One region of the Mesorhizobium sp. WSM4850 genome, then DNA from elsewhere that is predicted to be linked to it. Evidence: predicted binding sites of a transcription regulator. Region 1 holds the regulator's gene; each other region holds the start of a gene.
The links. Region 1 encodes LexA, which represses DNA repair genes until DNA is damaged. Its sites were predicted from a motif close to TGTTCNNNNTGTGTTCNG; they were not measured.

Region 2: the regulator LexA is predicted to act here: its motif matches at 3,720-3,737, upstream of uvrA (excinuclease ABC subunit UvrA).
Region 3: the regulator LexA is predicted to act here: its motif matches at 5,787-5,804, upstream of AC0L2Z_RS14910 (helicase-related protein).
Region 4: the regulator LexA is predicted to act here: its motif matches at 5,830-5,847, upstream of AC0L2Z_RS17020 (DUF3072 domain-containing protein).

Annotation. Positions count from the first base shown of each region.
Region 1 covers NZ_JBVVPV010000032.1:65,202-73,108, reverse strand. Annotated here, with positions in the region: gene AC0L2Z_RS24880 (ComEC/Rec2 family competence protein) at 1-1,442, shown strand, start outside; gene lexA (transcriptional repressor LexA) at 1,436-2,173, opposite strand; gene AC0L2Z_RS24870 (molybdopterin molybdotransferase MoeA) at 2,278-3,483, opposite strand; gene moaC (cyclic pyranopterin monophosphate synthase MoaC) at 3,483-3,980, opposite strand; gene trpC (indole-3-glycerol phosphate synthase TrpC) at 4,047-4,898, opposite strand; gene trpD (anthranilate phosphoribosyltransferase) at 4,903-5,913, opposite strand; gene AC0L2Z_RS24850 (SurA N-terminal domain-containing protein) at 5,910-7,802, opposite strand.
Region 2 covers NZ_JBVVPV010000007.1:72,521-80,427, reverse strand. Annotated here, with positions in the region: gene AC0L2Z_RS10335 (DUF72 domain-containing protein) at 1-469, opposite strand, end outside; gene uvrA (excinuclease ABC subunit UvrA) at 658-3,579, opposite strand; gene AC0L2Z_RS10325 (hypothetical protein) at 4,465-4,665, shown strand; gene AC0L2Z_RS10320 (ATP-dependent Clp protease proteolytic subunit) at 4,695-5,300, opposite strand; gene AC0L2Z_RS10315 (SRPBCC family protein) at 5,322-5,804, opposite strand; gene AC0L2Z_RS10310 (ArsR/SmtB family transcription factor) at 5,801-6,115, opposite strand; gene AC0L2Z_RS10305 (single-stranded DNA-binding protein) at 6,353-6,868, shown strand; gene AC0L2Z_RS10300 (OsmC family protein) at 7,002-7,427, shown strand; gene AC0L2Z_RS10295 (MarC family protein) at 7,512-7,907, opposite strand, start outside.
Region 3 covers NZ_JBVVPV010000013.1:11,596-19,502, reverse strand. Annotated here, with positions in the region: gene AC0L2Z_RS14930 (amino acid ABC transporter ATP-binding protein) at 1-80, shown strand, start outside; gene AC0L2Z_RS14925 (CarD family transcriptional regulator) at 185-766, opposite strand; gene fdxA (ferredoxin FdxA) at 1,234-1,572, opposite strand; gene AC0L2Z_RS14915 (RNA-binding S4 domain-containing protein) at 1,824-2,210, opposite strand; gene AC0L2Z_RS14910 (helicase-related protein) at 2,225-5,611, opposite strand; gene phbB (acetoacetyl-CoA reductase) at 6,389-7,114, opposite strand; gene AC0L2Z_RS14900 (acetyl-CoA C-acetyltransferase) at 7,238-7,907, opposite strand, start outside.
Region 4 covers NZ_JBVVPV010000016.1:8,515-16,421, reverse strand. Annotated here, with positions in the region: gene AC0L2Z_RS17050 (family 16 glycosylhydrolase) at 1-1,849, opposite strand, end outside; gene AC0L2Z_RS17045 (hypothetical protein) at 2,550-2,783, opposite strand; gene AC0L2Z_RS17040 (hypothetical protein) at 2,869-3,171, opposite strand; gene AC0L2Z_RS17035 (hypothetical protein) at 3,503-3,691, opposite strand; partial or broken gene AC0L2Z_RS17030 (helix-turn-helix domain-containing protein) at 3,611-4,530, shown strand; gene AC0L2Z_RS17025 (ATP-dependent DNA ligase) at 5,109-5,759, shown strand; gene AC0L2Z_RS17020 (DUF3072 domain-containing protein) at 5,882-6,100, shown strand; gene AC0L2Z_RS17015 (phospholipase D-like domain-containing protein) at 6,243-7,703, shown strand; gene AC0L2Z_RS17010 (endonuclease/exonuclease/phosphatase family protein) at 7,857-7,907, shown strand, end outside.

The sequences.
Region 1 (7,907 bases):
TCATCTCCATTTCCGGCCTGCATATGGCGCTTGTCGCCGGCACCGTCATGGGATTGCTGCGCGGCGCCTTTGCGCTGTTTCCCGACTTTTCGTCGCGCCGGCCGGTCAAAAAATATGCGGCTGCTGCCGCACTCGTCTCCATCGCTGCCTATCTGATCTTTTCCGGTATCGTGGTCGCGGCTGAACGCAGCTTCATCATGCTGGCGGTAATGCTTGTCGCCGTGCTGTTCGACCGGGCGGCACTCACCATGCGCAACCTGGCGATTTCGGCCATCGCCGTTATCGTCGTGTCGCCGCACGAGGTGGTCGGCGCAAGCTTCCAGATGTCGTTCGCCGCGACTGCGGCTCTCGTGGGCGCCTATGCCGGTTGGTCCGACTATCGTGCCGACAAGGCCAAGGCGCCGCGACAGCGACGGTCACCGGTCGCTTTCGTCACGCGCAAGCTCGTCGCCGGGGCAGGCACCATCGCAATGACCTCCATCATTGCCGGCAGCGCCACCGCGCTCTTCGCCATCTGGCACTTCCAGCGCGTCTCGCCGCTCAGCCTGTTCGCCAATCTGGCCGTCATGCCGATCGTCACGATCGTCATGTTCCTGGCGGTCCTCAGCGCCTTGGCAATGCCTTTCGGCCTCGACGGCCCTTTCCTCTACATGATGGGCAAGGGCCTGACGGCGATGATTGCAATTTCGGGATGGATCTCGGAGCGTTCGCCCGTCGATGCAGTCGGCCTGATTTCGTTGCAATCGGTTCTGCTGGTGACGGTCGCCTTAGTCATCGCCACGATGGCGACGACATGGCTGCGGCTTGCGGCACTTCCCTTTGCGCTCGCCGGCCTGCTGACGATTTCCGAGACGCGCATCCCCGACGTGCTGATCTCGGAGGATGCGCATCTGGTGGCGCTGCCGATCGGCGGCGGCGAACTTGCCGTCAACCGGATGCGTTCGAACGAATTCACCACCGACAACTGGAAACATGCGCTGGTTTCAACAACGATCGTCGAGCCGGAGACATTCGAAAAAGGAGATGTGCGGTTCGACATCGCCGATCCGGCCGACCTGCCGCCGGGAGCGCCTTTCACCTGCACTGCCGGCCTGTGCCTGGCCCGGCATCCGTCCGGCGCGCTCATCGCGCTCGCCGACAACCGCAAAACCGCGCGGCCGGCCTGTGCCTTTGCGGATTTGATCGTCATCGACGATGCCACAGCCTATTACAAACCCTGCCGCAACCCGCTGGTTCTCGTCGTCACCAAACGGCAGCTCGCTCGCATGGGCAGTGCCGCCGTCTTCTTCGATCCGCTATCGGCGACAACGCGCGCAGAAATCCGTTTTGCCGTCAGACAGCCATATAGGCCCTGGCATGAGCAGCGGCGATTTTCGCGCGAGGCGAGGGGCCTGCCGCCATACCGCAGGGCCGAGAAACCCAGGAAGCCCGCCGTTCAGTAACGCCGGATCAATCCGACGAGCTTGCCCTGCACCTTGACCCGGTCCGGCCCGAAGATGCGCGTCTCGTAGGCCGGATTGGCGGCTTCCAGTGCGATAGAGGCACCTTTGCGGCGAAATCGCTTCAGCGTCGCTTCCTCCTCGTCGACCAGAGCGACAATGATCTCGCCAGGCTGGGCGGTGTCGGCGTTGCGGATGATGACCGTGTCGCCGTCGAAGATGCCGGCCTCGATCATCGAATCACCCTTGACCTCCAGCGCGTAGTGCGTGCCGCCGGTGATCATGTCCGGTGGCACCGAGATCGAATGCGTCTGGTGCTGGATGGCGTCGATCGGCACACCGGCAGCGATGCGGCCCATCACCGGTATGGAGACGGTGGCAACGACGTCGTCGTCATTGCCGGCAGCACGCATGCGCGAAGGCGCTGGCTTGATCTGGCGTCCGAGGCCGCCCTGGCCAAGGGAGCCTTGAATGACGCTCGGCGAGAATTTGCGCGCCGCATTGAGGCCCGGCGCGATCGAATCGGGCAGGCGCAGCACCTCCAGCGCGCGGGCGCGGTTGGGCAGGCGGCGAATGAAACCGCGTTCCTCCAGCGCCGTGATCAGCCGGTGGATCCCCGATTTGGAGGCGAGGTCGAGCGCTTCCTTCATCTCGTCGAACGAGGGCGGAATGCCGCTTTCCTTCAGCCGTTCGTGGATGAACATCAGCAGTTCATGTTGTTTGCGTGTCAGCATCGCGACCCCCAACAGAATCAGAAAAACAAACCCAGAACAAACACTATCTGTTCCAGTTGTGTTCCGCAACCATTTAAAGTTTAATGAATGTGTTGACGTTTTGTTCAGCGTAGCATCAGCACGCTGCAGGCGGCGCCCGCTGCGGCTGCGGGAGCGAATGGCTCGCGCACGACCAGTCCGTTGGCGTCGGCCAGCATTCTGAGCATCGAGGAATCCTGGATACTGAACGGCGTTGCCTCAAGCGTGCCAGCTTCTTCCTTCACCACCGCGCGTACATAGTCCTGCCTGAGATCGTTAGCCGGCATGGCGGCGCCGAGCCGCGCCTGACGCATGTCCTGGCGGAAGGCGCGGCCGCCGAGCCGCGCCAGCAGCGGCTTCAGAAAGAGCTGCGTGCAGACCAGGCTGGCCACCGGATTGCCAGGCAGGCCGATGCAGCGGATGGCGCCCAGCCGCCCGAACATCAGTGGCTTGCCGGGCCGCATGGCGATTTTCCAGAAATCGAGCGCCATGCCTTCGCCGGTCAGCACGTCATGGACGAGGTCATGGTCGCCGACCGAGGCGCCGCCCAGCGTGACGATGACGTCCGCGCCTGCGGCGACGGCTTTTGTCACCAGCGCGGCGATCGCGTCCTTGCGGTCGGCGGCGATGCCGAGATCGAGGGCGCTGGCGCCGACCGAGCGGGCCGCGGCGGCGACGCCATAGGCATTGGAGGAGATGATCTGGCCGGGGCCAAGGTCGCTGCCCGGCGGCAGCAATTCGTCGCCGGTGGCGATGATGGCGACCAGCGGCCGTTTCACCACGCGGACCTGCTGGTGGTTGGCCGACGCCGCCAGCGACAATGCCGCCGGATCAAACAGGCGGCCTTTCTCCAGCAGCATGTCGCCCTGCGAGAAATCGAGCCCGAGGCGGCGGATGTTGCGGCCTTCAACCGTCGGCGCGGTCACTTCGACCATGCCGCCGCCGAGGTCGCGGACATTCTCCTGGATGACGATGGTGTCGGCGCCTCCGGGAAGCGGCGCGCCGGTGAAGATGCGCACGGCCTGCGCCGGGCCGACTGTCCCGGCAAAGCCGCGTCCGGCCGGCGCCATGCCGATCACCGAAAGTCTCGCGGGCACGGAGGCGACATCGTCGGCCCGCACGGCATAGCCGTCCATGGCCGACGCGTTGAATGGCGGCTGGGTGCGGAGCGCGATGAGCGGCTCCGCCAGCACGCGGTCGGCGGCATCCATCAGGGCGACGCTTTCAGCCTGCAAGGGCGCAGCATCCGCAAGCAGGTGCTCGAGCGCCTCGGCGACCGCAAGCAGCGCCATTATTGGCCTGCCCCCTGGGCATCCGCCTTGTAGTCGCCGGATTTGCCGCCGGTCTTTTCCACCAGCCTGATGCCGGAGATGGCCATGCCGCGATCGACCGCCTTGGCCATATCATAGATGGTCAGGCAGGCGACCGAGACGGCGGTCAGCGCTTCCATCTCGACGCCGGTCTTGCCGGTGACGCGGGCCAGCGCCGTGACCTTCAGGCCGGGCAGCTTCGCGTCAGGTTCGATGTCTACCGATATCTTGGTCAACAGCAGCGGATGGCAGAGCGGGATCAGCTCATGCGTCCTCTTGGCCGCCATGATGCCGGCGATGCGCGCCGTACCCAGCACGTCGCCCTTCCTGGCATCGCCGTCGAGAATCATTTTCAGCGTTTCGGGCCGCATCGAGACAAGACCTTCGGCGATTGCCGTGCGGGTCGTCTCCGCCTTGTCGCCGACATCGACCATATTGGCTTCGCCTTCTGCGCCAAGATGGGTGAGGGCGGCCGACATCGTCAGGTCACCCTGGAGCGACGTGCGTCCGTTTGGACGCACAAACTACACTCTGACGCTTTGTATCTATGCATCATGCTCTCCGAACATCGATTCCGATTTTCGGGCAGATGCATTGGCGGGCGCGTTGCCCGTCAAAAGCAGGTGCGTCGCAGTGGCCACGTCCAGTTGCCGCATCAGGCTCTCGCCGACGAGGAAAGTGCCAATGTCGCTCCGTTCCAGCCTGCGGCAGTCCTGGTGCGAGAAAATACCGCTCTCGCTGACCAGCAGCCGGTCGGCCGGCACCATCGCCGCGAGCCGCTCCGATGTCTCGATGCTGGTTTCGAATGTCCGGAGATTGCGGTTGTTGATGCCGATCAGCCGCGACGACAGTTTCAGCGCGCGTTCCGTCTCGGCCTCGTCATGCACCTCGACCAGCGCGTCCATGCCGAGCTCGAAAGCCGTCGTTTCGAGTTCCCTGGCCACGGCGTCATCGACGCTCGCCATGATGATCAGGATGGCGTCCGCGCCCCACGCACGGGCCTCGAACACCTGATAGGGCTCGAACAGAAAATCCTTGCGCAAAGCCGGCAATGTCACGGCGCTGCGCGCATCGGTGAGGAATTCAGGCGCCCCTTGGAAAGACGGCGCATCGGTCAGCACCGACAGGCAGGCAGCCCCACCTTTGGCATAGGCCTGGGCCAGCGCCGGCGGATCGAAATCGGCGCGGATCAGGCCCTTGGACGGGCTCGCCTTCTTGATCTCGGCGATCAGCGCGAAACTGCCGGATTTGCGTTTGGCTTCAAGGGCCGAGAGAAAGCCGCGCGGTGCATCGGTAGCCCTCGCCCGTGCCTTGATTTCGGCAAACGGCACCCGTGCCTTCGCCGCCGCGATCTCGTCGCGCTTGTAGGCTTCGATCTTGCGCAGGATATCAGACACGGCGCTATCCGTTCGAAATCTCGACCAGCCGGTCAAGCACCTTTAGCGCCCGGCCGCTGTCGATGGCTTGCGCCGCCGTCGCCATGCCATCGGCAAGCGTCGTCGCCTTTCCCGCCACCACCAGTCCGGCGCCGGCGTTCATCAGCACCGTATCGCGAAAGGCGCCGGCAGCGCCGCCCAGCATGTCGCGCAGCGCCTGGGCGTTGTAGGCGGCATCGCCGCCGCGCAACTCGTCCTTGGTATGCCGCTTCAGCCCGACCGCTTCCGGGGTCAGCGTAAAGCTGCGGATCTCGCCGCCGACCAGTTCGGCGACTTGGGTTTCGCCGGTGGTGGTGATCTCGTCATAGCCGTCGCCATGGGCGACCCAGGCGTGGTCGGCGCCCAGTGCCTTCAACGTCTCGGCCACCGGCATGATCCATTCCGGCAAGAAGACGCCAACCATCTGCCTGACGACACCAGCCGGATTGGAGAGCGGGCCAAGCAGGTTGAAGATTGTGCGGGTGCCGAGCTCGGCGCGGATCGGGCCGACATGCTTCATCGCCGGATGATGCGCCGGTGCGAACATGAAGCCGACGCCTGCGTCGTGGATGCAGCGGCCGATCGTTTCCGGCGGGATGTCGAGCTTGACGCCAAGCGCGGTCAGCACGTCGGCGGCGCCGGTCTGCGAGGACAGTCCGCGATTGCCGTGCTTGGCCACCGGCACGCCGCAGGCGGCGATGACGAACGCGGATGCGGTCGAGATGTTGACGCTGTGCGAATTGTCGCCGCCGGTGCCGACGATGTCGATGGCGCCAGCCGGCGCGTCGACGCGCAGCATCTTGGCGCGCATGGTGGCGACGGCGCCGGAAATCTCGCTCACAGTCTCGCCGCGCACGCGCAGCGCCATCAGGAAGCCGCCGATCTGGCCGGGCGTAGCGTCGCCCGACATGATGATGTCGAAGGCATCGCGCGCTTCCTCGAAGGAAAGGGAGCTGCCAGCGGCGACCTTGGCGATATGGGTCTTGAGCGCGCTCATCTGGTCAGGGCTTGGGCAACGGCGGTTTGGTCGATGCGAACGTCATATTGCGTCTGCAGCTGCGCCACCAACTGGTCGAGAAGGTCGTCGGACATGCCGGCGGTGAACGATTTCTGCTCGTCGTCCGGCACCGAGCTGGCGTCGGCTCCGGCAGGCTCGAACACTTCGGCAATCCTGAACAGGATCTGTCCGTCGCCGGTGGGCGAGGGGATCAATCCGGTCCCGCCTTCGCCTTCGCCGAACATAGCAGCCGCCCCTTCCTTGCCGAAATCGGCGTCGTCCGCCCCGCGCTTGACGCCGCGCTTGGTCTGCTTCTCAAGCTTGAGCTCGCTCGCGATCACGTCGAGCGTAGTGCCGGCCTCGAGACGCTTTTCGAGCTCCTGCGCTTTTGCGGTGAGCCGCTTGGTCGTTTCCGCCGCCGTCCAGTCGGCCACCACCTTCTGGCGGACTTCATCCAGCGTGCGGTCGCGGGCCGGCGTGACCGAATCCACCTCGTAGAACACGAAGCCGTTGTTGGCAGTGGTGAGGTCGGGATTCTCGGTACCGGGTTCGGCATCGAACACCGCCTTGATCAGCTCCGGCGATTCCGGCAGATCCTTGACGATGGCGCCGTCCGGCCTCAGGCCGGTGCGATCGATCGCGTCGACGGTGACGACCTTCAGCTTCAGTTTTTCGGCCGCTTGCTCGAGCGTGCTGCCCGAAGCGCGGCTGTCTTCGTAACTGTCATGCACGTCGAGCAGAATGCGGCTTGCCTCGCCCAGCGCCAGGTCCTTGCGGATGTCGGCGGCCACTTCGGCCAGCGGCTTCACCACTTCGGGCTTGATCTCGGTGACGCGCAGCAGCACCGGACCGAAGGCGCCCTGAACGACCGGGCTGACTTCGTTGACGTTGAGCGCAAACGCCGCATCCGCCACCGCCTTGTCGGCGATTTTGTCCTTGGACAGCGTGCCGAGCAGCGTGTCGGCCTGCGTCTTGCCCTCGGCGGCGACGAGTTTGTCGAATGTCGCGCCGGTCTTGAGTGAATCGAGCGCGGCCTTCGCGGCATCGGGCGTTTTGAACACGAGCTGTTCGATGGTGCGCGTTTCCGCCGTGGTGTAGCGCCCCTTGTTCTTGTTGTAGTCGTCGTTGACCTGCTGGTCGGTCACGGCACTCACATCCATGATGTCTTCCGGCTCGAGCCTGACATAGGAGAATTTGCGGTATTCGGGCGCCGCATAGGTCTTCTTGTTTTCCTCGAAATACGCCGAAAGCGTAGTGTCGGATGGCGCTTCGATCGGCTCGACCAGCGATTTCGGCAAGGTCAAATAGTCGATGGTGCGGTCTTCGCCACGATAAAGCGCGACCGCCTTCAAGAACGTATTCGGGGCCTTGAGGCCGTCCGAAACCGCCTCGACGATCTGCTGGCGCACAGCCACCTGGGCGCGATTCCTGAGATAGTCTTCCGGCCGCATGCCGACCTGTTGCAGTATGTATTCGAAAGTCCTTCTGTCGAAGTTGCCGCCGGGACCCTTGAAGGCCGGGTCTTCATGCGTGAGTTGGGCCAGCCGGTCCTTGGACAGCCCAAGCCCGAGCTTGCGGGCCTGCTCATCGAGGACCGCGCCCGACACGAGTTGCGCCAGCACCTGGTTGTCGAGGCCGAGCGCCGTCGCCTGCTCGCGGCTGATGCGCTGGCCGAATTGCTGCGACATCACGCTGATCTGCCGGTCATAGGCCAGCCGATACTCGTTGATCGACACTTCAGTGCCGCCGGCCGTGACAACGGCGTCGTGGCCTGCAAAACCACCGACCATCTGTCCGGAAATGCCCCAGACGGCGAAGCTCAACACCAACAATATCAGCAGCGCTTTCGCGATCCAGGTCCCAGCCGCGCTTCTCAAGATACCAAGCATGGTCACTTCCGATTTTTTCGCGCATTTTCGCATGCGCCGAGTCTGAAACAAGCGCAATAGCGTCCTTCCGGCCCACTGTCGATTGCTTTGTGGGCTGAGTTTGGT
Region 2 (7,907 bases), on a different contig from region 1:
CCGGCACGACGAAGCTGTCGTTGCGCACCTCGACCGCATGGCGCAGCGCAACGCCGTCCTGCTTTTCAGGCAACAGCTTGAGGAAAGCCTCGAAATCGTCCGGGTCGAATTTTTTGGTTGGCGCGAACTGCCACAGGATCGGCCCGAGCTTGTCGCCGAGCGCGGCGACGCCCGATCCCAGGAAACGCGTCATCGACTCGCCGGCCTCACCGAGCACGCGGCGGTTGGTGACGAAACGGTTGCCTTTCAGCGAATAGACAAAACCGTCCGGCGCCTCGTTTGCCCATTTGACGAAGGTCGGCTCCTTGAAGCTCGAATAAAAGGTGCCGTTGACCTCGATACTCGGCACCTGCCGGGTCGCGTAGTGCAGTTGCTTCGCCTTGGACAACTTGTCGGGGTAGAAAGACTTGTCCCAGGGCTCGAAGGTCCAGCCGCCCATGCCGGCGCGGATTGTTCCAGATTGAGTCACAGTCGTCCTCCCGGGTTGAAATGGATCAGGCCGTAGCGAGCGTTTCGACAGCTTTAGCCATGTCGAAATGCGGATTGGGCGTAGGGTGCATAGGCGGCTTGCGTCAGCCGGACGACAGCATCAAGATCACCGGCAAGCGCTCTTCTGATCCTTATTTGAGGATTTTCCAAACGCCAGCCAGTCTTCGCTCACTCCGCCGCTTCGCGCTTGCCTCCGGGGCGCCGCTCCAAAAGTTCCCTGAGGAACTGGCCGGTGTAGCTGCGTTTTTCGCGGACGATATCCTCCGGCGTGCCTGAGGCCACCAACTCGCCGCCGCCGTCGCCGCCCTCGGGACCGAGGTCGAGCACCCAGTCCGCGGTTTTTATCACCTCGAGATTGTGCTCGATGACGACCACCGTGTTGCCCTGATCGACCAGCTCGTGCAGCACTTCTAAGAGCTTGGCGACATCGTGGAAATGCAGGCCGGTGGTCGGCTCGTCGAGGATGTAGAGCGTCTTGCCGGTCGCCTTGCGCGACAGTTCCTTGGCCAGCTTGATGCGCTGCGCCTCGCCGCCCGACAAAGTCGTCGCCTGCTGGCCGACATGGATGTAGCCGAGGCCGACCTGCTTCAGCGTCTCCAGCTTGTCGCGCACGCCGGGCACGGCGGCGAAGAAATCGACGCCTTCCTCGACCGTCATGTCGAGCACGTCGGCAATCGACTTGCCCTTGAACAGAACGTCGAGCGTCTCTCTGTTGTAGCGCTTGCCGTGACATACGTCGCAGGTGACATAGACGTCGGGCAAAAAGTGCATCTCGATCTTGATGACGCCGTCGCCCTGGCAGGCTTCGCAGCGACCGCCCTTGACGTTGAACGAGAAGCGGCCTGGCTGATAGCCGCGCGCCTTGGACTCCGGCAGGCCGGCGAACCAGTCGCGGATCGGCGTGAAGGCGCCGGTATAGGTGGCGGGATTGGAGCGCGGCGTCCGTCCGATCGGCGACTGGTCGATATCAATGACCTTGTCGAGGAATTCGAGGCCCTCGATGCGGTCGTGCTCGGCCGGGTGCTCGCGCGAGCCCATGATGCGGCGCGACGCCGCCTTGAACAAGGTCTCGATCAGGAAGGTCGACTTGCCGCCGCCGGAGACGCCGGTGACGGCGGTGAAGGTGCCGAGCGGGATTTCGGCGGTAACGTTCTTCAGATTGTTGCCGCGCGCGCCGACGATCTTCAGGCGCCGGTTCTTCTTGGCCTCGCGCCGCACCGCCGGCGTTGCCACTTCGAGCTCGCCGGACAAATATTTGCCGGTGATCGAGGCGGGGCTGGCCATGATCTGCTGCGGCGTTCCCTGCGCGATGATGTGGCCGCCGTGGATGCCGGCGGCCGGGCCGATATCGACGACATAATCGGCATGCAGGATGGCGTCTTCGTCATGCTCGACGACGATCACCGTGTTGCCGATGTCGCGCAAATGCTTCAGCGTGTCGAGCAGGCGCGCATTGTCGCGCTGGTGCAGGCCGATCGACGGCTCGTCCAGCACATAGAGCACGCCGGTGAGGCCGGAGCCGATCTGCGAGGCCAGCCGAATGCGCTGGCTCTCGCCGCCCGACAGCGTGCCGGAATTGCGCGACAGCGTCAGGTAGTCGAGCCCGACATCGTTGAGGAAGCGCAGCCGCTCGCGGATTTCCTTGAGCACGCGCACCGCGATCTCGTTCTGCTTGTCGCTGAGTGCGGCGGGCAGCTCGGTGAACCATTGGTCGGCCTTGCGGATCGACAGCTCGGTGACCTCGCCGATGTGCTTGCCGGCAATCTTCACCGCCAGCGCTTCCGGCTTCAGCCGGTAGCCGCGGCAGGCCGGGCAAGGTGTGGCCGACATGAAGCGCTCGATCTCCTCGCGCATCCAGGCAGATTCGGTTTCCTTCCACCGCCGTTCGAGATTGGGGATCACGCCTTCGAAGGTCTTTGTCGTCTGGTAGGAGCGCAGCCCGTCATCATACTGGAAAGTGACCTCGCGCTCGCCGGTGCCGTGCAGGATGGCTCGCTTTGCCTCTTCGGTCAGGTCCCGGAACTTGTCCCCTAGTTTGAAGCCATAAGCCTTGCCCAGCGCCTCGAGCGTCTGCACGTAATAGGGTGAGGTCGATTTCGCCCATGGGCTGACGGCGCCGGCGCGCAGCGACAGATTGTCGTCGGGCACGATCAGGCTGGCGTCGATGGCGCGCTGGCTGCCGAGGCCGTCGCAGGTCGGGCAGGCGCCGAACGGGTTGTTGAAGGAAAACAGCCTGGGCTCGATCTCGGGAATGGTGAAGCCTGACACCGGGCAGGCGAATTTTTCGGAGAACAGGATGCGCTCATGCGTCTCATTCTTCGATTTGTTGACCGAATCCTCGCCGGTCTGGCTGGCGTCGAGCGGCCGGTCGGCGAATTCGGCCACTGCCAGCCCGTCGGCGAGCTTCAGCGCGGTCTCGATGGAATCGGCAAGCCGCGTCGCCAGATCGCCGCGCACGACGATGCGGTCGACGACGACGTCGAGGTCATGCTTGTACTTCTTGTCCAGCGCCGGCACGTCGGCGATTTCGTAAAAGACACCGTCGACCTTGACGCGCTGAAAACCCTTTTTCTGCAGCTCCAGCAGTTCCTTGCGGTATTCGCCTTTGCGGCCTCGCACCATCGGCGCCAGGATGAACAGACGCGTGCCTTCCTCGACCGCCAGCACGCGGTCGACCATCTGCGACACCGTCTGGCTCTCGATCGGCAGGCCGGTGGCCGGCGAATAGGGGATGCCGACGCGCGCGAACAGCAGCCGCATATAGTCGTAGATCTCGGTGACGGTGCCAACCGTCGAGCGCGGGTTCTTCGACGTGGTCTTCTGCTCGATGGAGATGGCCGGCGACAAGCCGTCGATCTGGTCGACATCAGGCTTCTGCATCATTTCGAGGAACTGCCGCGCATAGGCCGACAGGCTCTCGACGTAGCGGCGCTGGCCCTCGGCATAGATGGTGTCGAAGGCGAGCGACGACTTGCCTGACCCCGACAGCCCGGTCATGACGATCAGGCTGTCACGCGGCAGGTCGAGATCGACATTCTTCAGATTGTGTTCGCGCGCCCCGCGAATGGAAAGATATTTATGGTCGGCCATCGCCGGTCGCCGCCTCAGATCTGGAATCTCGTGGGATGGCGGGTTGTCCCGGCCATCCCCTATGTAGGTAATTTCGCCACCGTTTCGAGAGAACTCTCGACCAAGCCTTTAACCGTCTTTCGCGCGGGCGAGCAAGCGGAAAGAACAAAGGCCGAACACGCTCCTGACAAATGCGTTCATGTAATCCACAGCCGACGTCGCGCTGCTCAAAACGGATGCAAATTTCGGATTCGCCACACAAGCGATCACGTTTTTGGTAAATCGGCTATCCAACTGTTGACGTCTCGGGCTCAGGGGGGCAGACTCCGAACGTCACCGAAGCCGACCGTCTTTCGATGGCCTCGCCGCCCCAAGGCGGCCTGCGAGACGCCGCAGGCTTTGCGATATGCGCTTCGGACGACACCAGTCGCAATGGACAGAAAAGGAGAGCAGAGGAATGACTCCACCGGACAGTTCCTTGAGGCTCCACGTGTCGCTGGAGCCGCGGCAGGCATAAGTGCCAAGGCTAGGCGTTTTGCGCCGCCCGACAAACCGTGACCTGCCGATCCCATTAAAATCAGAGACTACTAGTCGGATCGTCGGCTGAATGCCGCGAAGCATCCGAAATCAAAAGCCGGCAGTGTACTCCCGGCGAGTTTGGATTTCAGATCCAAAAAAAGCCCCGACCGTTTGCGGAAGCAGCGGCGGGGCTGTTCGTTTCAGAGCCGCAGGCGCACGAGCGCCTTGAGATTGTGGCAGCGATGAAGGCCGATGGAGGTGTCCTATCACCGGGGGCCTTCATCGAGCCCGCGCCGACATCGAAGGTTATGCTGCCGGAAATCCTGACATCGGTATCGCCGATCTTGAACTGGCGGTTCGGCAGCCGGCTTGGCGATGCGATAGTCGTTGGTCACACCGGGCAGCGTGCCGTTCTGCGAAGGCGGTGAACTGTCTTCGGCGAACGCCGCGCCGGAGGTCATCGCCGCGACGGCGATACCGATAATCAGCCGATTCAAGCAAATGCGTGAGATCTCAGACATCGGCGGACTGTATCGCCGCACTCTGGCCGAAGCCAGACCGGTGGCGATCAACCGGCCGAACGGCTGACCGACGTTGCTTATGAGCCGGCTACCCTTTCACGCCGCTCTCTTACGCGTGTCAAAAACATGGTCGACAAGGCCCCATGTCTTTGCCTCCGCGGCGGTCATGAAATGATCGCGGTCGAGCGTGCGTTCGACTTCTTCGAACGTGCGACCACAGTGGTGCGCGTAAAGCTCGGTCATGCGCCGCTTGGTCCTGAGGATGCCTTCGGCGTGGCGCTGGATGTCGGAGGCCTGGCCCTGGAAACCGCCTGACGGCTGGTGCAGCAGGATGCTGGCGTTGGGCAGCGCGATGCGTCGCCCCGGTGTGCCGGCCATCAGCAGGAACGAGGCCATCGAGGCGGCAAAGCCCATGCAGACGGTGGATACCGGACTGCTTATATACTGCATCGTGTCGTAGATGGCGAAACCGCTGGTCACCACGCCGCCCGGCGAATTGATGTAGAGGGAAATCTCCTTATCGGGATTGTCGGATTCCAGCGACAGGAGCTGGGCACAGACCAGCGCCGACACATTGTCGTCGATCGGACCGTTGATGAAGACGATGCGCTCGCGCAGCAGCCGCGAAAAAATGTCGAAGGCGCGTTCGCCGCGGCTCGACTGCTCGATCACCATCGGCACCAGATTGGCAAAACCGCTCATCGCTTTTCTCCGTTGTGCCGCTCAGGCCGCGCGCAGGGAGAGGCGAGGCGTGTTTGCGGCTATGGTCTGTCTCGGGTTGTGTGCGTCGAACGAAAGCCTGCAACCGGCGCCGGCAACGGCAGGTGTGGCTACTCGTGCAAATCCGTCGTGGACGATGCGCAGATGGGTGCCGCCCGACACAGTGCGGTCGAGCGTGAAGGTGACGATACTGTCCAGCGGGCTGGTGAGCGGATGCGCTGTATTGCCAGGCGCCGGCCGCTCCCGCCAGGAGTAACGCAGCAGGCGTTCGGGCTCGGCGTCGAGGATTTCGCACTCGATCGGTGCATCCGGCCTGGCAAAGGCAAAGCGGCCGCCGATCTCCGGCTTGATGTCGTTCGGCATCATCCAGGCCGCGAGCAGGTCCGGCACAGTGAGCGCCCGCCACACTTTTTCCGGCGGCTCTGGAAGCTCGCACTCGAACTCGATAGAATCTGCCGTCATGTCTGAATGCTGTTTTGCCGTCATTGGTCCATATCCTTCAAAACCGCCTTGAGCCGTTCGATACGCTCGGGCCAGAACGCACGGTAGCGCTCGATCCAGCCGAGCAGTGGGTCAAGCCCTTGCGGATCGGCGCGATAATAGGCGTTGCGGCCGGCTCGCCGCTCGGCTACCAGGCCGGCGCCGCGCAGCACTGCGAGATGCTGCGACACGGCCGGTTGCGACACGCTCAGGCCGCTGCGCAGTTCCGATACCGTCATCTCGCCGGCGGCGAGCCGTTCATAGACGGCGCGGCGCGTCGGGTCGGCAAGCGCTCGAAAAATCTCGGCTTCGATCATGCCGGAAGCATAAGTCTACGCTTATTGATTTGGCAAGCAGTCTTTTCGCGCCCATATGGAACGGTACGGCGGAACCCATCGATTGCTGACATTCCTTGACAAAACGGATTGATGGTTATAGAACGAAAAGAGAACAAAAACCTTGTGGGAAAAGCCAGCCACGGCAGGCGGGGAATGTCCGCAGTCTATAAGGTGAGAGCGAGAAAAAATTGTTTCGGATGAGCGCGGAGAAGTATCATGGCGGGTAGCGTCAACAAGGTCATTCTGGTGGGCAATCTCGGGGCGGACCCGGAAATCCGCCGTTTGAATTCGGGTGAGCCGGTCGTCAATATCCGCGTCGCCACGTCGGAAAGCTGGCGCGACAAGACTTCCGGCGAGCGCAAGGAAAAGACCGAGTGGCACAATGTCGTGATCTTCAACGAGCAGCTCGCCAAGGTCGCCGAGCAGTATCTGAAGAAGGGTGCGAAGGTTTATGTCGAGGGCCAGTTGCAGACGCGCAAATGGCAGGACCAGACCGGCAATGACCGCTACACGACCGAAATCGTGCTGCAGAAATTCCGTGGGGAACTGCAGATGCTCGACGCACGCGGGCAGGGCGAGGGCGGTCAGGTCGGCAGCTATGCCGGTGGCGACAGCAGCCGCGGTTCCGATTTCGGCCAGTCCGGCCCGGGCGAGAGTCTCAATCGCGGCGGCGGCGGCAACAAGGGTGGCGGCGGTTCGTCGCGCGAACTCGACGACGAAATTCCGTTCTGATCGCTTGGAGCGAGCGGCTCTGCGCGAGTTGACAGCCAGCTATTTGAGGCCACGCATGGGCGTCCCGAAAATCTATCTTGGATTTTCGGGACGTTGTGCGTTTTGAGCGGTGTGCGGTGAAAGGACGTATCAGGTGAAAGCACGGGTCAAATGGGTCGAGGAGCGCACTTTCGTCGGCGAGTCCGGCAGCGGTCACAAGATGGTGCTGGGAACCGCGTTCGGACCGGACGGCAAGACGCCGGGGCCGAGCCCGATGGAACTGGTGCTGCTCGGCACTGGCGGCTGCTCGGCCTATGATGTCGTCCACATTCTCGAAAAGGGCCGCGAGGCGGTCGAAGACTGCGTGGTTGAACTCGACGCCGACCGGGCGGAGAAGGAGCCGCGGGTGTTCACCCGCATCCATATGCATTTTATCGTCAAGGGCCGCGCGCTTTCGCATGACAAGGTCCGGCGGGCGATCGACCTGTCGATCGAAAAATACTGCTCGGCCTCGGCAATGATGGCCAAGACCGCCGAGATCACCCACGACTTCGAAGTTATTGATACGACGGCGAAGTAGGATAGCGTCCAGTGGCGGTTCGTTGCGCGAGACGGACAACGAAAATGACGGCCTCGGCAATCAAGCGCGAGGCCGCTTTCATTTTCATGCCGCCATCAGCGCCTTGACGCCGTCGGCGACGAACTGCACGGCGAGCGCCGCCAGGATGACACCGAGCAGCCGGGTCAGGATCGAGCGGCCGGTTTGGCCGAGGACCCGGTCGATGCGCTCGGCCAGAACGAACACCAGATAGGTGATCACAAGGCAGATCGCGATGATGCCGACAAGGGCTGCCTGCGCGCCAAAACCTGGAAACGAGCCGGACAGCAGGACTGTCGCTGAAATTGCGCCCGGACCGGCGATCAGCGGGATCGCCAGCGGAAAGGCGGCGATGTTGTGGATCATGTCCTTGGTGATGGCGACGTCGCCAATCTTCTCCTTGCGGTCCTGCCGGCGCTCGAACACCATTTCGAAGGCGATGAAGAACAGCAGGAACCCGCC
Region 3 (7,907 bases), on a different contig from region 1:
ATCCGGAGCGCCAGCGAACCAAGCGGTTCATCGCGACGCTGAAGCAGGAGGCGGAGAAGGAAGGCGGCGGCGAAGGTTAATGCATGTCGCCCAAAACGGCGTAGCGGTTTTGGGGTGACCATCACAAACAACAAAAAAACCCGGCGCGAGGCCGGGTTTTTCCAAATTCGAAGGCGAGAAGCGCTCAGGCTGCTTCTTCCTGCTCGGCTTCTTCGTTGTCGGCCTTGGCGCCGCGCTTCGGACCCTTGTTGAGGTTCACCTCGATGAGGCGCACCGCTTCGGTTTCCGACATGCGGTTGACGGCCGCGATCTCGCGCGCCATGCGGTCGAGTGCCGCCTCATAAAGCTGGCGTTCGGAATAGGACTGCTCCGGCTGATTGTCGGCGCGGTAGAGGTCGCGCACAACTTCCGAGATCGAGATCAGGTCGCCGGAATTGATCTTCGCATCATATTCCTGGGCGCGGCGCGACCACATGGTGCGCTTGACGCGGGCGCGGCCCTGCACGACCTTCAGCGCGCGATCGACGTAATCCTCTTCCGACAGCTTGCGCATGCCGATGGAGGTCGCCTTGGCGACCGGGACCTTCAGACGCATCTTGTCCTTCTGGAAGTCGATGACGAACAGTTCCAGTTTGTGGCCCGCAACTTCCTGCTCGTCGATCGAGACGATCTGGCCGACGCCATGCGCCGGATAGACGATGTACTCGCCCGTCTTAAAACCGTGACGCGCTGCGTTGGACTTCTTCTGCGGGGTGATTGTTGCCATTACGCCATGAACTCCTTGGTGTGGAACCGGCATTCTGCCGGTCGAACTCGCGCGATCGGGTACCGATCGTTAGCCGCACAACTACGAACCCACCGGAAAAGCCGAGGGCGGCAAATCGCATAGTCGCGACTGCCTGCCCCAGATCACTCTGGTCCGGATTGAAAAATTCACCTTTCAGTGATTTGGGGCGTTTGCGCCATAAATCGACGTTGTGTCACCGGCATGTTTGGTTCGTGTAGCACAAAAAGTCGGAAGAATCAAGGTTTTGCTGCACGCGCGAAGGTCAAGCGCGATCTCCGCCTGTCAAGGCAGTTAACGTGCGGTGCCTGTCAGCACGCGTGACGCCGATCAAACCAGCGTCGCCATTACGGTGCCACGCGCTCGTTTTGGACGCGCAAGGACGCTGTGACACTTTGATCTGGCGCATAGTCCTTCCGAAAATCGATTTCGATTTTCGCGGTCGAGCGCTAGTCACCCTGGCCGGGCTCGGGAGAAAAATATTTTTCGAACTTGCCGGCCTCGCCATCGAAGGACTTGGCGTCGGCCGGAGGCTCCTTCTTGGCGGTGATATTGGGCCATTTATCGGCGTATTCGGTGTTGATCTGCAGCCATTTGTCGAGCCCTGGCTCGGTGTCCGGCTTGATCGCGTCGGCCGGGCATTCCGGTTCACAGACGCCACAGTCGATGCACTCGTCGGGATGAATGACGAGCATGTTCTCGCCCTCATAAAAACAGTCGACCGGACAGACCTCGATGCAGTCCATGTATTTGCATTTTATGCAATTATCGGTCACGACATAGGTCATCGGTCGGCTCCGGGACGTCCCGTTTTATCAGGGCGACGTGGCGTCCAATCGGACGCATAAGGTACGCTCTAACACTTTGAATCCACGCATCGTGCTCTTGGAAAATCGATATCGATTTGTGGGCCGATGCGGTAGGCTTTCTTGGTGAGGTAACGTCTTTGCCTGCCGCTTGCAAGGGCAGCCATTGCGCGTGATGCCGGTGTTTCCGGAATGGATTTCCTGCCGGTGATGCGACGAAAGCCGGTTATGCGTCAGTCGTCGCCGAACAACCGGTCGGTTTCCCGGCGTTCCTTCTTGGTCGGGCGGCCGCTGCCGGCATCACGCAGTGCGGGGATCGCATCGCGAACGGGCTCGCCCTTTGGTGCCGGCGGCGGCGAGATATCCTCGTAGAGCAAGCGCGCTTCCTCGGCGGGACCGCGCCGGCTGCCGGTGCCGAGCACCTTCCAGACGAAGATGCGCCGCTCGAGAGTGATGGTCAGGACGTCGCCGAGGCGGACCAGATCGGAGGCCTGCGCTGCTTTGTCGCGATTGATGCGAACGCGTCCGGCCACCACCAGCTTCGCCGCCAGCGAGCGCGATTTCACCGCACGCGAAAAGAACAGCCATTTGTCGATGCGCTGGCGGGCATCAGTGACCATCGGAGCGAACGAACTTACTTCTTCAGCTGGTCGCGCAACGCGGCGAGCTTGGCGAAGGGGGAATCTGGGTCGAAGCGCACCGGACGCTCCTCGCGAGGCTTCGGCTGGAACGCGGGCTTTCCACCAGGCGCGCCGCCCTTGCCGTCCGGCCTGCCGCCTTTCCAGTCGGGCCGGCTTTCGCGACGATCGGGGCGCTCGCCCTGCGGCTTGCCGTCGCGCCGTTCGCCTGGCTCGCCCTGGGGCTTGGGCTTGAACTTGCTGCGGTCGAAGCGCGGCTTGCCGGCGCCGTCGCCGTTGCGGCGTCCTTCACGGGCGGGCCGGTCGCCTGGAGCGCCGGCCTGCTGCCCGGCCTCTGCCGGCGCGTTGCTGCGGCCATCGCGCGCTGCTTGTCCGCTGCGCGGGCGATTGTCCCTGTCACGGGGCCGGTTGTCGTGGTGGCGGTGGCGTGGGCGCTGGTCGAAGCGGCCCTGCCGCCACAACAGGATGGGTTTTGGTTCCTCTGCCTCTTTCTCGGCCTCTGGAGCAGCCTCGCCGGTGGCGGCTTCCGCCGCCGCGGCAGGTTCGGCCGAGACTGCTGCCGTTGCGGGCGAGGCTTCGGAAGCCGGCTCCGCCGGTGCGACCTCAAGCACGGCGGTTTCGGGTGCTGCCTCTCGAGCTGCGGCTTCAGCTGCAGGCAGTCCCTCTACCGTGACCTCAGGCGGACTTTGCAGCTGAGCTTCTGCGACAGGTTCCGCTTCGGCAGCGGGTTCCGCGAGAGCCTCCGCCGTGGCTTCTGCCACTGCATCCGGCTCTGGACTGTCGGCCGGCGCCTCGGCGGCTGCGTCGGCAATCGCGGTTTCCGCTGCCTTGGCCTGCTCGGCTTGTGCCTCCGCCGCCTGCTTGGCCGCGGCGGCTTCGCGCGCGGCATTGTCCTGTGCCTCGAGCCGTGCCTTCACCTCGACAGCCGGCTTCGGCTCGGCCCGGTAGCCGAGGCCTTTCAGAATCTCTTCCATGTCGTCGGCCGTGGCGCCGAGAATCGACATCATCGGCGGCGTCACCATGAAGGACTGACCGTCATAGGCGCCGTCGGGGCGCTGGCCGAGGCCCGGCTTCCAGTTGGTTGCGGGCCGGATCAGGTCGGCCAGCCGTTCGAGGATGTCGACGCGCACCGCACGACGGCCGAGATTGCGGTAGCCGGCCAGCTTGTAGAAGGTCTTGTCGAAGGTGGGATCGATGACCACCGAGGTGCGGCCGGAGGCCAGCGCGTGAACCACGTCGCCAAAGCCAGGCTTGTCCTTGCCGTCGTTCTGCAGCGCCCACAACAACGTCACCAGTCCGGCCGGGGCCGGCTTGATCAGCGCCGGCACGAAGACGTGGTAGGCGCCGAAGCGCACGCCGAGCCGGCGCAGGGCGGCGCGGCCTTCCTGGTCGAGCGACTTCATCTCCTCGGCGATGTCGCGGCGGTTGATGAGGCCGAAATTCTCGACGAGCTGGAAGGCGATGCCGCGGCCGATGCCGGTTATCTGCTCGGCGTTCTTGAGGTCGACCAGCGGCTTCAGCAGCGACTCGATCTGGAAATTGACGAAGCGCTCGGCGCGCGCCGCGACCTTGTCGCGGGCGGGACCGGTGAGCTGCTCGTCGGCCAGCAGCACCAGGCGTGGCTTCAACGGCTCGTCGCCTGCGACCAGCGTGCCGATCGGCGCGCCGATCCAGCGCAGCGTGCCGTCGGAGCCGAGCGCGATGTCGCCATTGGCCGAGGCGCCGAAGCGTTCGGCCCGCGCCTCGAATTCGGCTGCAAGCGCCTTCTGGGCTGCTGTGCGCACCGCCTTGGCGTCCTCGCCGCCGGCGCTCTGGTCGGCGGTGAAGCGGAACCCCTGCAACTCGCCGACATGGTGGCCTTCGACGAGGACGGTTCCGGTTGGGCTGATTTCGGCTTCAGGCATGGTATTTTCTCTAAGGCGCCGCATGAGGACGGAAGTCCTGCGGTCTACGAAGCGTTTCGTCAACCGCTCATGCAGCGCATCCGACAATCTGTCTTCGATTTCGCGCGTCTTTTCCTGCCAGTGTGCCTGATCGGCCAGCCAGCCGGGCCGGTTGGAAACGAAAGTCCAGGTGCGGATCTGGGCGATCCGGTGCGACAGCGTGTCGATATCGCCCTCGGTGGTGTCGGCGCGGCGCACCTGCTCGGCCATGTAATTCTCATCGACATGGCCATGCCTGGCAAGGTCCATGTAGATCGAGGCGATCAGGTCGGCATGCTGAGCCGGGGCGATCTTCCTGTAATCGGGAAGGGCGCAGGCTTCCCACAACAGCGCGACGCGCCTGGCGTCGGTGGCAAGCGCCCGGATGTCCTCGTCGCGGGACAGATGTTCGAGCGCCTGCGCATCGACCGCCGGCAGCGCGCGCGTCAGGCCTTCAACCGGCGCGTTGGTCTCGATCGAGCGCTTCAGCGCGTCGAGGTTGGCGAAATCGAAACGCGCGGTGCGCCATTGCAGCACCTTCACCGGGTCGAAATCATGCGCCTCGATCTTCTTGACCAGTTCCTCGTCCAGTGGATCGACCTGGCCGGTGACGCCAAAAGTTCCGTCGCGCAAGTGGCGGCCGGCGCGGCCGGCGATCTGGCCGAGCTCGGCCGCCGTCAGGTTGCGATACTGGTAGCCATCGAACTTGCGGTTCTGGGCGAAGGCGACGTGATCGAGATCGAGGTTGAGGCCCATGCCGATCGCATCGGTGGCAATCAGATAATCGACATCACCCGACTGGAACAGCTCCACCTGCGCGTTGCGGGTGCGCGGCGATAGCGCGCCGAGCACGACTGCCGCACCGCCCTGCTGGCGGCGGATCAGTTCGGCGATGGCATAGACCTCGTCGGCGGAGAAGGCGACGATCGCCGTACGTCGCGGCAGGCGGGTCAGCTTCTTGGAGCCGGCATAGGCGAGATGCGACAGCCGTGGCCGCGTCACCACCGACACCCCCTTCAGCAGACGCTGGAGGATGCCGTGCATGGTCGCTGCGCCGAGCAGCAGCGTCTCCTGGCGGCCGCGCAGATGCAGGATGCGGTCGGTGAAGATGTGGCCGCGCTCGAGATCGCCGGCCAGCTGGACCTCGTCCACGGCGACGAAGGCGGCGTCGGTCTCGCGCGGCATGGCTTCCACGGTGCAGACCGAATATCTGGCGCCGTCGGGCTGGATCTTCTCCTCACCGGTGATGAGCGCCACCTTGTGAGCGCCGACCTTCTCGCAGACGCGTGAATAGACCTCGCGGGCGAGCAGCCTGAGCGGCAGGCCGATAATGCCGCTTTCATGCGCCACCATGCGCTCGATGGCGAGATGGGTCTTGCCGGTGTTGGTCGGCCCGAGCACAGCGGTCACGTCGCGGCCTGACAGGATCAGTGGCTCAGTGTGTTTCGGCTGGATGTTCATCGACCTGGAAATTAAGGCTCTCTGCCTCGCGTTGTCGGGAGCGCGCCCCGTGGTGGCGCGGGTGACAGCCGACACATAGGGATTTTGGGCGTGAAGCGAAAGCAGAATATTCCGATGGCAGCTCGAAGCCTTCCGTCGGCGTCGAAATGCCGTTCCGCCGTTCCGATTTAACAGTTGGAACGAGTCTGGAACGAATCGGCTACGAATCGCTGACTCGCGCAGATTCAGGGTTTGTTCACGGCTACATCTGGATTTCTCGCCTGCGAGTCTCACCACATGCTGAATCGCCGAACTGGCCCGTTTCATGCAGGGCTGACGTCGCCGTTAACCTTTGCCGCTGAACGATCGACGCAGGTCGGCCGGCGTCATCCAACATTTTGAAATAATTAATCTTTCCTAACGCGCCTTAACCATTTGGGGATGTTTTTCAGCCTTTGTCGTTTAACTCTGCGCTCAAAGCCGGAACGAAACGGCGACGAATCGGCGCCGGAGCATGTTTCCCGGTTTGTTCACCCCCATATGTAGTATCGTGAACAGGTATTCCACCTGTTATCCACAGGGGGGGAACAGGGTTTTGCACAGGCCGCACGGCCGCCGTTAACCTTTGCGTGCCGCTTCGGCACAAATCGGCGTCACGCCCATCGGTCGGCGCAGTCGCTGACCAGGCTGCCAGCAATGCAAAACGGCCTGGTTCAAGCCTCTCCCATGGCATAGCGCTGCCGCAGCGGGCTGCAACAGTCCCCGGCAACAGGCCGACGCCTCAGGTGACATGACGCCTCAGGTGATATACTGGCCGCCATTGGCTGATATGGTCGAGCCGGTGATGAAACCGGCATCGTCGGAAGCCAGGAAGACGACGCAGCGTGCGATCTCTTCCGGCTCGCCGAGGCGGCCGACCGGGATCTGCGGGATGACGCGCTCATTGAGCACCTTCTCGTCCATCGCCCTGACCATCTCGGTGGCGATGTAGCCGGGGCAGATGACATTGACGGTGATGCCGACCCGCGCCCCTTCCTGGGCGAGCGCCTTGGTGAAGCCGATATCGCCGGCCTTCGACGCCGAATAATTGACCTGGCCGGTCTGGCCTTTCTGGCCATTGATCGAGGAGATGGTGATGACGCGGCCGAACTTGCGGTCGCGCATGCCGACCCACAGCGGGTGCGTCATGTTGAATGCGCCGGAAAGATTGGTGTCGACGACCTCTTTCCATTGCTCGCGCGTCATCTTGTGGAACATGGCGTCGCGGGTGATGCCGGCATTGTTGACCAGAACGGAAACCGGGCCGAGATCGGCCTCGACCTGCTTGATGCCGGCGGCGCAGGCATCGTAGTCGGCGACCGACCATTTGTAGACCGGAATGCCGGTCATCACGTTGAATTTCTGCGCCGCTTCGTCATTGCCGGCGTAGTTCGCGGCGACCTGATAGCCGGCGTTTTTCAGGCCGATCGAAATCGCGGCGCCAATACCGCGCGACCCACCGGTGACGAGTGCTACCTTTGTCATAATATCCTCCCTTTTTCTCGATCGGCGGGCGGCGAAAGGGGAACGCTCTAACGGCGGAGCCTGTTCGCCACCGACTGTTTCACGGCTTGCTCGCTCCGTCCTCACGGCGCTTTGCAGATGACTTCACAGCGCTTCCACGCACATGGCGACCCCCATGCCGCCGCCGATGCACAGCGTGGCGAGACCTTTCCTGGCACTTCTGCGGCGCATCTCGTAAACTAGCGTGTTGAAGATGCGGGCGCCGGAGGCGCCGATGGGGTGGCCGATGGCGATGGCGCCGCCATTGACATTGACGATCGACGGATCCCAGCCCATGTCCTTGTTGACGGCGCAGGCCTGGGCGGCGAAGGCTTCGTTGGCCTCGACCAGGTCGAGATCGCCGACCGACCAGCCGGCCTTGGCCAGCGCCTTGCGCGAGGCGGGAATGGGCCCGGTGCCCATGATCTGCGGATCGACACCCGCGGTCGCCCAGGACACGATGCGCGCCAGCGGCGTGATGCCGCGCTTTGCGGCTTCGGCTTCGGTCATCAGCAGCACGGCGGCGGCGCCGTCATTGATGCCGGAGGCATTGGCGGCGGTCACCGTGCCGTCCTTGTCGAAGGCCGGTCTCAGCTTGGTCATGGCCTCCATCGTGGCGCCGTGGCGGATATATTCGTCCTGGTCGACAATGGTGTCGCCCTTCTTGCCCTTGACGGTGAAGGCCACGATCTCGTCCTTGAATTTGCCGGCCTTCTGCGCGGCCTCTGCCTTGTTCTGGGAGGCCAATGCGAGCTGGTCCTGGTCCTCGCGGGTA
Region 4 (7,907 bases), on a different contig from region 1:
TGGCTCCAAGCCCCTGCATTATCGAATTCTGGAGCCTGAATGTATCGGCCGTATGGTTGAAATCCGTGATGATGTCGCGGTTGGCCACTGAGAGCGGCGCGCTGAAAACGAAGAAATCGTTGCCGGCGCCACCAGTAAGCCGGTCAATGCCCAGGCCGCCCGTTAGTGCATCGTTGCCACCCCGCCCAAGCACGGTATCATTGCCTCGGCCGCCGTCCAGTTTGTTGTCGCTGTCGTTGCCGTCGAGCACATTGTCGAGGGAATTTCCCGTGGCTCCGACGTTGGCGTTTCCGGTCAGACGCAGATTTTCTACCAGCCGGCGATCGACCGCCAGTGAGTACGTGACCAAGCTGAAAATCTGGTCGAGGCCCGCTTCGTCGATGACGTTGTCCAGCACATTGTCCACATAATAGGTATCGTTGCCGGCTCCGCCATTCATCTGGTCGGCCCCGGTCCCGCCATCGAGAAGGTCGGCGCCATCATAGCCCGCTAACCGGTCGCTACCCGCCCCGCCCCTTATGGTGTCGTTGCCGGCAAGTCCGACAAGCGTGTTGTTCCCATTGTTCCCGGTCAGCTCATTGTCGGAAGAATTGCCGCGACCATCGATAGCGGCAAGGCCGATGAGAGTCAGATTTTCGACATAGGATGGCAGTGAATAGGTGCTCGAGCTGAACACCCAATCTTTGCCCGCCGCATCGCCCTCGACCACGCGGTCGAGCGCATTGTCGACATAGTAGGTATCGTTGCCTGCGCCGCCCTCCATCTTGTCGATTCCGACTCCGCCGTCGAGCAGGTTGCTGCCAGCGTTGCCGACCAGCGTGTTGTCGAGTTCGTTACCCATCGCGTCGATGTCGGCAACGCCGGTGAGTGTGAGCTGCTCTATTTGCTGGCCGGACAGCGAATACGTCATCGACGTGATGACCACATCGATGCCGGCGCCGTCAGCCTCGATGACTACGTCGAATGCGTTGTCGACGCGGTAGGTATCGTTGCCGAAACCGCCGGACATTTTGTCAGCACCAGCTCCGCCGTCCAGAACGTCATCAAAATTGCCGCCGTTCAGGATATCCGCCGCATCCGTCCCGGTCGGGTGCTGCTCCATCACGTCCGGCGCAGCATAGGCTCGCACGTAGTCGACGACCATGTCGTACGTGCCGGAAGCCTGCTCGGAGGAATACATGCTTAGCGTGACCAGCATATAGAGCGGCGTGCGGAAAAAGTCGCTCATTGGAAAGCGGCTCAGCTCTTTGCCGTCATAATATGTGGTGATCCAGTCAGTCGTTATCCTCGCGCCGTACGTGTGAAACGCTCCGTCGAACAGCGAACCGTCGAGGCCCGTATAGTTGCTTTCCCAAGCGTGGCTTTCCTTATTGCTCAAGTGCACCGCCTGGTGATGAGCATCGGGATCGCCGCCATACGCTTCAACGATGTCGACCTCGACGCGTGGCACAGTCTGATCGGGCGACAGCATCCAGAAGGCCGGCCACGCTCCCGCTCCGCCGTGAAAGGCGGCGCGCATCTCGAAATACCCGTACTCTTGCGCGAAACCCTCGCCGGCGCTGTTAACCGTTTGCATCGTTCCCGACTGCCAGGCGCCGTCCACCTGCTTCATGGTTATCGTCAGAAGCCCGTCAGAGACGGAGAACGGGTTGGTTTCTCCGACCGGCGGCATGTACTTTGCGGCCCCCGCGGGGGCGTGAACAGGCGCGAACCACTTACCGGTGCCGTTGTTCGGCACGACATCAAGCGTATTGAACTCGTCGGAAAAGGAGAGGTTGAACCCGGAGAGGTTCAGCTCCGATCCTTTGTACTGTTCGGTCCAATCGCCAGGAAGGGCAATCGCAGCCATTGATGGGCTCCTCGTTCTCGCAACATTTTCGCGGTTGACCCCACCAATATTTAATCGTTCATTTGTTAACGGAACGGTAATGGACACCGATTCCGCCGCAAATGGGTCAGTGCGCTTATCCCCCAGCGCTTCACGAGAAATTTGGGAGAAGTCGCAAATCGGTTGACGTAGCCGGGACTCGAAACTGCGAATCCTCCATGGCGCATGATCCGATCGATACGCTCGGCAAGGCGACCCGGCACAACATGCTCGTCAAAGCCGAGTGCAGCTGCGGGAACGTGCGCTACTGCCGTTATTTCTTTAGCGGGGACCCACCAGGGCATCGACCTCTTGCATCTGGTCCACGTGACCGCCATTGGCGACGCGTTTCCGGATCGTCTTATCGCAATGCCCCTTGGGCGGCTAATAGCCTGTACTTTTCGAAGATCGCTAGCTTCTGCGGATAGGTGATCCGTACCTTGGCGTTGCACCCGTCGCATCTGAAGTGCGCGATCGTTCTTAGCGCAGAGCCCTTCCTTACCGCCGGATGCGAGCAATCCGGACAATCGAATGTGAGCGCAACATCAGACAAGTCTTGGGCTAAACCCATTTCCATCTCCTTCGCAAGCGCTGTGGCTACACTCTGGCGGGACTCAATGGGGCAATGCAGATGCGATCGCCAACGCGGGACTAGAACAATTCGTCAGGGAAAGCCGCCCAGCTAGTGCGCCTTCTCTGCGCCCTTTGAGAGACGAAGAGACCTCAATTCATCCAGCAGTTCGCGCTCCTTGGTAGTAATGTTTCGGAAGATTGCGACAATCGCCACCGCTAAGGCCTCGGCATCCCGGCTTGAAGAGTCCATGTGTTCATCTGCGCAAACCTGATCGAACACGCGTTCGCAAATAGCCAGATCATGAGGGCTGAGGCAGGTGCGATTGAAACGCCGACGCAGCATCTGTGCGAACCTTTCAGGGCCTGTTGCCAGTGTTTGCGGCGGACTTTTTTTGTCGATGAACCGCTGAGGCGTGATTGGAATAAGTTTACTCGCTGACCGATAATTGGTCTTTCAATAGTCCCAAAATCAGGGCGCACTCGCGAGCTCTATACTGTCCAGCAATCATAAGTTGGCGGTAATCCCGCAATTTTTGCTCTGGGACATGAAATCCTCGCCGAAATTCCGCCGCCTCTTTCGGAGTTCGTGTGCAACCGAGTCTACTGGCGGTGACTTTCAAACTCGCCAGTGAGCATCCGACCTTGGCTGCAATATCTTTCAAAGCTTCGTTATTAAAATATCCATCAAGAATTATCTTGCGACGAGCTTCTGTTTTGAGGTTTGCGTTCATTTCGTTGCCTCCTCAACTACGCTTTCACCGTGCCAGACTCTATACGCACCACGTTGAAGAGTGTCGTTATCGTCGCATCCAGAAACTTATCTCGGAATGCATTTCTTGCTGTAACCCAGTGTGATAGCCCTCTGTGGACTCGCGTTCAGCTGGTCTTGCCAGATGGCTGTGATACACCACATGATTGCGGTGGCGATGGGCATACCGGAATCGGATACGGCACTACGCGATGGACGCTAAGAGGCAGGACAAGGCGCTTGCGAGGCAGGCGCTTGAGCGCGATCGACGTCGTTGGCCGCGCGAAGCTCAGCCTTACAATGAGGCTGCCCCGTCACTTGCGCCGGCGCTCGAACCTTTGCCCTTTTCGACGCTCGAACTGGCGCCAGAAGATCAATTCGTCGCTTGGCAGGCGCATATGGCTCCGCTTGTCGAGATCAAGTTGCCGGATGACAAATCGCTCGACGATGGCTTTCCCGCCGACCACACGGCTTGGAACCTCGGCGGCATGCTGATCGTTCAACAGCGCGCACCGGCACATAGTTATATGCGTTCTGCTGGGAAGCTTCGGTCCAGCTCGATCGATCACTGGTATATCGCTTTGCCGCATACTGGCCGGTCGTGGACGGAGGTCGATCGCCGCGTAGCGGAAAACCAGAGATTAGATCGCTTGGCTACCCGTTTCGCGGGAGGGCAACGGAATCCCAAAGTCTCTTTCTCTATTTGCCGCGTGATTTGTTCGCCGATGCGGCGGCAACTCTGGACGCAAAGAATAATTCAATTCTGTCCGGCAACTTTGCCGACCTTTTGCTCGACTACCTCAAGAACATCGAAGCAAGATTGCGCAGTCTCACGGCTGACGATCTGCCTCGCATCGTGCACGCAACACGCAGCATGATCATTGCCTGCCTCTCGCCCCCGGCAGAACATGCCGCGGCCACCGAACAATTGGTGAGTGTCGCGCTGATGGAGCGAGCCCGTCGATACGTCCACAACAATCTGGATGCGGCTCATCTGACGCCGGATTCAATGTGCCGGGCGCTCGGCGTCTCGCGCTCTCGTCTTTATCAGTTGTTCGAACCGAGCGGTGGTGTTCTCCACTACATACAAAGTCGCCGACTTCTGGCAGCCCATGTTGCGCTTAGCAATCCGGCGGACAGCCGGCGCATTGTTAATATTGCCGAAGCCGTCGGGTTTAGTTCAGCGGCTAATTTCAGCCGAGCTTTTAGCAAGGAATTCGGCTACAGCCCCCGCGAAGTCCGAAGCTCCGTGGTGTTACCGCGCCCCGCCCACTCTGTTTCGCATGCCGGACACGAGGAGGCCTCTTCCTTTGAACATTGGCTCAAAGCGCTCGGAAGCTGAGTACAAGATCGGGAATGGTTGAAGTGGGGCGGGCTTAAAACAGGGCGGGGAAGATCAGCCGCCTCATGAACCAGAATATTTTCGTGTCGCGTTCACCGCGCCATCAATTATAGCCGATCCCCTTTTATTAACCGACTGTTCAATCGATGTCGCCGCCCATCACAGCGGAGCATACATTGCAACTACGCAGCATAAGACGCTTGTTGAGACCGCGAGTCGTATGTTTGCCAAGTCAAGAAACAAAGAGATAGAGCGGTTCTGCGGTTCCTTGAAATGACGAACCGCTCTAGCCCGGATTATCTCACCAGCAAAGGGCTGCGTAGGCTGGCGGCGATCCCGGACAGCAATTAGCCGGTCGGGAACGGTGCAAGAGCGCCTCGCCGAGCAAGATATGTACGCCGGGATAAGTATTAGGATGCAAAGCTAACGACAGATCGGCTTCGTGCGTAGATGCTTGCAATGCTTGGCGGGGGCTCGGCGGCTTGGCGGGGGCTCGGCACAGGTGGCAGGCATCATGTTGGGGAGATGTCGTGCTGCCTGTGCCGATAGCCGCCGCTGCGCGGTCAAAGGTGGCGTCATTGAGTAAGCGTGCCAAGGTCGTTGGCGGCCGGCTGGAGTTTCTTCCGCCGCAGATCCCGACTCAGGTCGAGCGGCCGCCTGAAGGTGAGGGCTGGGTCCACGAGGCCAATCTCGACGGCTATCGAACCCAGATCATCATCGATAATGGCGGTGTGCGTCTTTACAACAAGAACGGCCGCGACTGGACCACGAAATACTGGCCCATCGCACTAGCCGTCGATCTGCCATGCCGGACTGCCATTCTCGACGGCGAAGTCATTGTTCCCGGCGAGCAGAGCGCTTTCGATTGCCCTGCGCTGGAAGCGGCGATCTGGAACGAGCCGAGCCGGTTGGTGTTCGTCGCGTTCGATATCCTCCATCTCGACGGCCACGATCTAGGCTCCTTGCCGCTGCTGCAGCGCAAGCAGGCGCTGTGGCAACTGATTGAGCCTGGCCTCGGCAAGATCCAATACAGTGAGCATTTCGAGGGCAGCGCGCTGGCGCTCTTCCGCACCGTCGAGAAGATCGGGCTCAATGGAATTATCTCGAAGCGCGCCGACAGCCGCTACAGCAGCGGACTGTCGAGCACGTGGCTGAAGGCCAAAAATTTGAAGAAGCCGACTCCCGAGTTGGGGGTCGTTTATAAGCCAGGCACGGCTCCAATGCCCTGATCGCTGCTCACGGGCGTCCTCACCGATTTGAGGCCTACGCGGGCGGACGCGACGCGCATACCAAATCTGGCGGAACAAATCATGATCATTCTCATTGTGGTGATCATCAAGGGAGATTGATCATGGGTGACCGGCACAACCCAAAAATCGAGGCACCGGCAAATGTCGAAAAGGACCCGGAAGATTGGATCAGCGGAGATGATCCCATGACCCCCGCACAAGCCTCCTATTTGAAAACTTTGGCCGAACAGGCCGACGACCCTGACGCCTATGCTGACTGCCTCAGCAAGGCGGAAGCCTCTAAACGCATCGATGCACTCCGGGAGAAGTTAGGCCTGTAGTGCCCGCTCGTGGCTGTTGGCCTCCGGCGACGGGGCCGTTCCATCGAACCCGACAGCGGCTCTGTCCAGTTTGTTACCGTGGTCTGACCCCGGGGGATGAGTTGCATTGCGTTCTGCAACCGCTCGCTGGATAGTCCTGGCGATGTTGCAGACCTTATTGACTCATTGGCCCCAGGTCCTCGCGATCATTTCGGTGGTGATGGCGGCCATCGGCATCGTCCACGCCATAATGACGAAGGAAGACGTCCGCGCCGCCACGGGTTGGGTCGGCGTGATGTTCCTGTCGCCATTCCTCGGCGCGATCATCTACGCCGTTGCCGGCATAAACCGCATCCGTCGTGCCACGATCAGCGCCATGCGGCCCCTTTCCAGCGAGGCGGCTTCCGCAAAACATGAGCGCAACTTTGCCGCCGAGGAACTGATTGCCGAGCGGTACGGCCAACGCTTCACCGGCCTGAAGACATTGGGCGACAGGGTGGCCCGGCGTGCCCTGACCTCGGGAAACGCGATTGCGATATTGGAGACAGGTGACGAGGCCTATGCCGCAATGTGCCGAGCGATTGACGGCGCTCAACGCACTGTCCTTCTCGAGACCTACATCTTCGACAATGACGATGTCGGGCGGCTTTTCGTGGAATCTCTCGCGCGAGCCGTCCAGCGGGGTGTCAGCGTTCGCGTGCTGATCGATGCCGTCGGGGCGCGTTACTCCGTCCCCAGCATTCTTGGGCGCCTGCGAGAGGCGGGAATCCCGGCAGACCTCTTCAACGGCAACATTGTCATGGGCCTGCGTCTTCCCTACGCCAACCTCAGAACGCACCGGAAGATCCTGGTCGTCGATGGCACGATTGCGTTCACCGGAGGGATGAACATCCGAAAGGGATTCTCAGCCGAGTTCGCCGGCTCCTCCAGCGCGAGGGACACGCATTTTCAGGTCACCGGGCCGGTCGTGGCCGAGCTTTTTTCGGTTGCCGCCGAAGATTGGCGCTTCGTGAGCGGCGAGTTCCTGAAAGGCGACACCTGGCAAGTGGCCACGCTTCCCGGGGCTCCCGGTCAACCGATGCTGGCGCGGGCGGTTGCATCCGGGCCGGATGCCAGCATCGAAACGAACCACAACTTGCTGATCGGGGCATTTTCCGTCGCCCGCAAATCGATCCGCATCATGTCGCCCTATTTCCTGCCGGATCGGGAACTGATCAGCGCGCTGACGACCGCGGCCAGGCGAGGTGTCGAGATCGACATCGTGGTACCGGCGATGAACAATCTTTTCCTTGTAGACCGGGCGATGACGGCGCAATTCGATCAGGTCCTGAAGCACTATTGCCGCGTATGGCGCACGCAGGGCTCGTTCGATCATTCGAAGCTGCTGTCGGTCGATGGAGTTTGGGCTTATATAGGTTCCTCCAATCTTGATGCCCGGTCCCTGCGGCTGAATTTTGAGATTGATGTAGAGGTTCTTGATGCAGGATTTGCCGCGGAGATTGATGCGCGGATCGGATCGGCAATCGCCTCCGCCACGTCTGTAACGATCGAAACCTTGAGAGCCCGGCCATTCATCGTCCGCCTGTTCGACCGAGTGTTGTGGCTGGGATCGCCCTACCTTTAGAGGCTTTCTCGTTCTGCCCGGGGCAATTCGGGCGACGCAGCCATCGCTCCTTTCGAGCGCCGCATCTCGTCAGGGCAGGAAGCAGCGATTGCAGATCCTGTTTGAGTGAGACAAAGCTAAGTCTTGAAGGTAGTGAGGACGAGCAGCAGACTCATGCAAAGAACTGGACAGAGCTTTCCTGCAAGTGTGCTCAAATCCATTCGC